DNA from 2 places in the Hymenobacter cellulosilyticus genome. Region 1 is predicted to be linked to the other one. Evidence: riboswitches for the same ligand, from Rfam matches in the RefSeq annotation. Region 1 holds a riboswitch; the other holds the start of a gene.

The links. Region 1 has a riboswitch for S-adenosylmethionine ahead of metH (methionine synthase). Riboswitches for the same ligand answer to the same signal wherever they lie in the genome.
Region 2: it holds a riboswitch for S-adenosylmethionine, as region 1 does, so the genes downstream of both, MUN79_RS16610 (amino acid permease) here and metH (methionine synthase) in region 1, are expected to answer to the same signal.

Annotation. Positions count from the first base shown of each region.
Region 1 covers NZ_CP095046.1:725,372-727,568, reverse strand. The annotation lists partial or broken gene metH (methionine synthase) at 1-930, opposite strand, end outside; SAM riboswitch class I at 1,002-1,111, opposite strand; gene MUN79_RS03665 (PA14 domain-containing protein) at 1,229-2,197, shown strand, end outside.
Region 2 covers NZ_CP095046.1:3,387,299-3,389,495, forward strand. The annotation lists gene MUN79_RS16605 (TIGR02117 family protein) at 1-334, opposite strand, end outside; SAM riboswitch class I at 602-694, shown strand; partial or broken gene MUN79_RS16610 (amino acid permease) at 1,010-2,197, shown strand, end outside.

The DNA.
Region 1 (2,197 bases):
CACCGTGACAATGCCGTCCTTAAGGTAGTTTTCCACCACGGCCGCAAATTCCTGGGCCGACTCGTCGTAGCCGCCGAAGGCATTGGGCAGGCCCGCGTTGGGGTAGGCCGAGATATGCACGTCGGCAATGCGGCTCAGCTCTTTCACGTACACCTGCAGCTGGTCGGCGCCCAGGGCGCAGTTCAGGCCCACGCTCAGCAAGGGCAAGTGGCTGATAGAGTTCCAGAAAGCCTCCACCGTCTGGCCCGACAGCGTCCGGCCCGAAGCGTCGGTGATGGTGCCCGAAATCATGACGGGCACGACCTTGCCGCCCTCGTCGAAGAACTTCTGCACCGCATACAGGGCCGCTTTGGCGTTGAGCGTGTCGAAGATGGTTTCAATCAGCAGCGTATCGGAGCCGCCTTCCACCAGCCCGCGCACCTGCTCCAAGTAGGCAGTAGCCAGCTCGTCGAAGGTTACGGCGCGGAAACCGGGCCGGTTCACGTCGGGCGACAACGAAGCCGTGCGGTTGGTGGGCCCAATGGCGCCGGCCACGAAGCGGGGCTTGTCGGGGTTCTGCGCCGTAAATTCGTCGGCTACTTCCTTGGCTATGCGCGCCGACTCGAAGTTGAGCTCATACACGATATGCTCCAGCCCGTAGTCGGCCTGGGCAATGGTGGTGCCGCTGAACGTGTTGGTTTCCACCATGTCGGCCCCGGCGGCGAAGTAGTCGGCGTGAATACCCCGGATGATGTCGGGACGGGTCAGGCTAAGCAAGTCATTGTTGCCGCGCAGAGGCTTGGGGTGGTCCGCAAAGCGGGTCCCGCGGAAGTCGGCCTCGTCCAGCGTGTGGCGCTGAATCATGGTGCCCATGGCGCCATCGAGCACGAGGATGCGCTGCTGCAGAATGTCGTAAAGCGGGGAATCGGGGCGAGACGTCGTCGGTTGCATATCGGCTCTTCTAAGGAAACTAGCGGCGAAAAAGTGCCTATCCAGAAAGAGCCGCGTGGGGGCGCGTCCTGCACTTATCTTCTCCCGGAGCCGGAGCTACGGAATGGGAGTTGGCACCTTGTTTTATTTCAGGTTGCCAAGACGTCGTCGGGCCCAGTCCCTCGGTCTTTCTGGATAAGTAACAAAGCGAAGATAAGGCAGGAAATTCCGGAATCCAATTTTACCCGGCCCTCCAGCGTTGCCTAAGAGCCTTACCTGCCTTTATTGGGGTCATAATCCTGCTTTATCTACCGTTGCTATGCGTCTACCTCTACTGAGCCGAGTTTTCGCTGCCCTTCTACTGCTGCTGCCCGGCCGGGCCCTGCCTGCCCAGACTCCAGCCCGCCCCACCGAGCACGGCCTGCGCGGGCAGTATTACGAGGGCAAGAACTTCGAAAAGCTGGTACTGACCCGCACCGATGCTGCCATTGACTTCGACTGGAGCCGGCGGCAAAACGGCCCCGGCCAGCCCGTCAGATACGCTGTGTCGCCCGGCCCGGGCGTGCCCGGAACGTGGTTTTCGGTGCGCTGGACGGGCTTTTTGTATGCCCCCAAAACGGGCGTGTACACGTTTCAAATGGCTACCGACGACGGTATGCGCGTCTGGATTGGGGGCCGGCCGCTATTAAACTCCTGGGCCGACCAGCCCACCAAGCGCGACAGTGCCACTATGAAGCTTACGGCCGGCCGCTACTACTCCGTGCGGGTCGAGTATTACCAGGTAGAGCGCGTCACAAAGGCCTTGCTGGCCTGGCGGCTGCCGGGCTCTACGGCGGAGCCGAAGCCGATTCCAACCAGCAACTTGTACCTGACCCTGCCCGTTACGGCCCAGCCTTTTGTAACCCCGAAAGCAGCGGCAGCCGGTGGTACCATTCATATTGTATCGGCCCCGCCGGGCAAAAAAGCTGCTCCGACAACCTCTACGGCCGTTAAGCCCAGCCGGGGCGTGACCGTGGCCGGCAAGGTGCCCGGTGGCATCGGGCTGCAGGCTACCTACTATGCCGGCTCGGTGCGGGGCGCGGCGGTGCATAGTCGGGTGGAGCCGGTGGTAAACGTGACCTGGCGCGGCGCAGCCCCCGCCCCCGGCGCACCCGGCGCGGGCTTCTCGGTGCGCTGGACGGGCTATGTCTACGCCCCCGAATCAGGAATCTACGTGCTGCATACCGAGTGGGACGACGCTACCGACGTGCGCTTTGCCGGCGACGACGTGCTAACCATGGAAAAGTAC
Region 2 (2,197 bases), 2.7 Mb from region 1:
TGAGCTCGGCCCAGGTAGGCGTGTCCAGGTAAAAGCCCTTGTCGCCCCAGCCGAAGCCCACGTACTGGGCCGAGGCGTCGCGGGCCGGCGTGTTTTCGAAGGGCACCAGCGTGGTCCAGTCGATGTAGGCGGTGCGCACCGGCGTCACGATATCGGTGTGCACGCCGTTGGAGAGGATGTAGATATCCACGTCCTCGGTGCGGTCGGCGTCCTGGGTGTTGACCGGAATGCGGGACAAGGCAAAGGACGAGGCCACGTACAGGCCGGCAATGCCCACGAGGGAACCAAGGGTGTAGCCGGTAATTTTCAGGGCGGTTTTTACTCCTGGATGCATAGGGTGGAGGTGGGCCGGCAGCGGCTAAAGATGCTGAAGAAGCCGGGTTAGGTTGCTGGGGTGAGTTCTGCCGCCCGCAGCGGGGGGCAAAATGGTGGTGCTGGCACCTACTGCTTTTTCGGGCATTAGGTTAAGCTGCCGGACCTTTTTGCCCCGGCTAAGGTAATAGCCCGGTAAGCCCCGCGGGGGAATTTCGGCGCGGCGGTTGCAAATCCGGGCCGGGCTAGGCTACCTTTGCGCCATCAATTCTTTCTGCCCAAAGGATTGTTTTTATACAGAGGCGCTGAGAGACAGGCTCTTTGACGCGCCGGCAACCCCCGCAGCTTCGCGGAACGGTGCCAATTCCTGCCCATATAAAAACAAGTTGCCGTGGATTGCTTCCCTAGCCTGCCCGTTTTCGTTTCCGTTGCTACCGTGCCCGCGCCTCCCGTTGGGGCCCGGCACGCTGTAAGCGGGTGTTGTTGCTGTTGCTGAAGCACCGGGCGCTAGCCCCTGCGGCCCCCGTGCCGCCCGGCCCTCGTCTGGGCCGACCACCTCTTTCCTGACTTTCTCTTTTCCGGTTGCGGCCGGGCCCGGCGCCTTTGCGCGGGCCTCGCGCTGTTGCAGCAGCCAAGCTGCCGCAGCCGGAACCCTTTTCACTTCTGAGCGGGCCGCGGCGCGTTCCTATCCCTGGTTATGTTAAAAAAATCACTGGAGCTGCTTCGCTTGGAAGCAGCCGAAACGGGGGCCGGCACCCTGAAGCGCAGCCTGGGCGGCTTCAGCCTGGTAGCCATCGGCATCGGCGTTATCATCGGGGCGGGCTTGTTCTCGCTCACCGGCATTGCGGCGGCCAACAACGCCGGCCCGGCCGTAACCTTGTCTTTTCTGGTGGCGGCCGTGGGCTGCGCCTTCTCAGCCTTGTGCTACGCCGAGTTTGCCGCCATGGTGCCCGTGGCCGGCTCGGCCTACACGTATTCCTACGCCACTATGGGCGAGCTGTTTGCCTGGATTATTGGCTGGGATTTGATTCTGGAGTACTCGGTGGGGCCGCTGCGGTGGCCATCAGCTGGTCGCAGTATCTGGTCAAGGTGCTCGACAACTTCAACCTGCACATTCCGCCCCAGCTGGTAATGTCGCCCTTCGAAACGGCCAAGCTGGCCGACGGCGGCACCGTGTCGGGCCTCGTGAACGTACCGGCCATGCTTATCGTGCTGGCCATTACGGCCATCATCATCCGGGGCACCTCGGGCTCGGCCTGGTTTAATGCCCTGGTCGTGACGCTGAAGGTGGCCGTGGTGCTCGTGTTCATTGCCCTGGGCTGGCAATACATTGATCCGGCCAACTACCAGCCCTACATTCCGGAGAATACCGGCACGTTTGGCGAGTTTGGCTGGAGCGGCATCCTGCGCGGGGCCGGGGTGGTGTTTTTCGTTTTCATTGGCTTCGATATTGTGGCTACCATGGCCCAGGAAACCAAGAATCCGCAGCGCAACATGCCCATCGGCATCATCGGCTCCTTGCTGGTGTGCACCGTGCTCTTCATTCTCTTCGGCCACGTGCTGACGGGCGTAGCCAACTATAAGGAGTTCAAGGACAGTGCCGCGCCCGTAGCCATTGCCATTGAGAAAACGCCCTACGGCTGGCTTTCTTCGGCCATCATCATTGCCATTCTCATCGGCTACACCTCCGTTATCCTGGTGGATTTGATGGGGCAGAGCCGGGTGTTTTTCTCCATGTCCAAGGACGGGCTCCTGCCCAAGGTGTTTTCCGAAGTACACCCCGTATTCAGCACCCCGCACAAGTCTAACTTGCTGTTGGGGCCTTTATCAGTTTGTTTGCCGGCTTTGTGCCCATCTCGGTGGTCGGCGAAATGACTAGCATCGG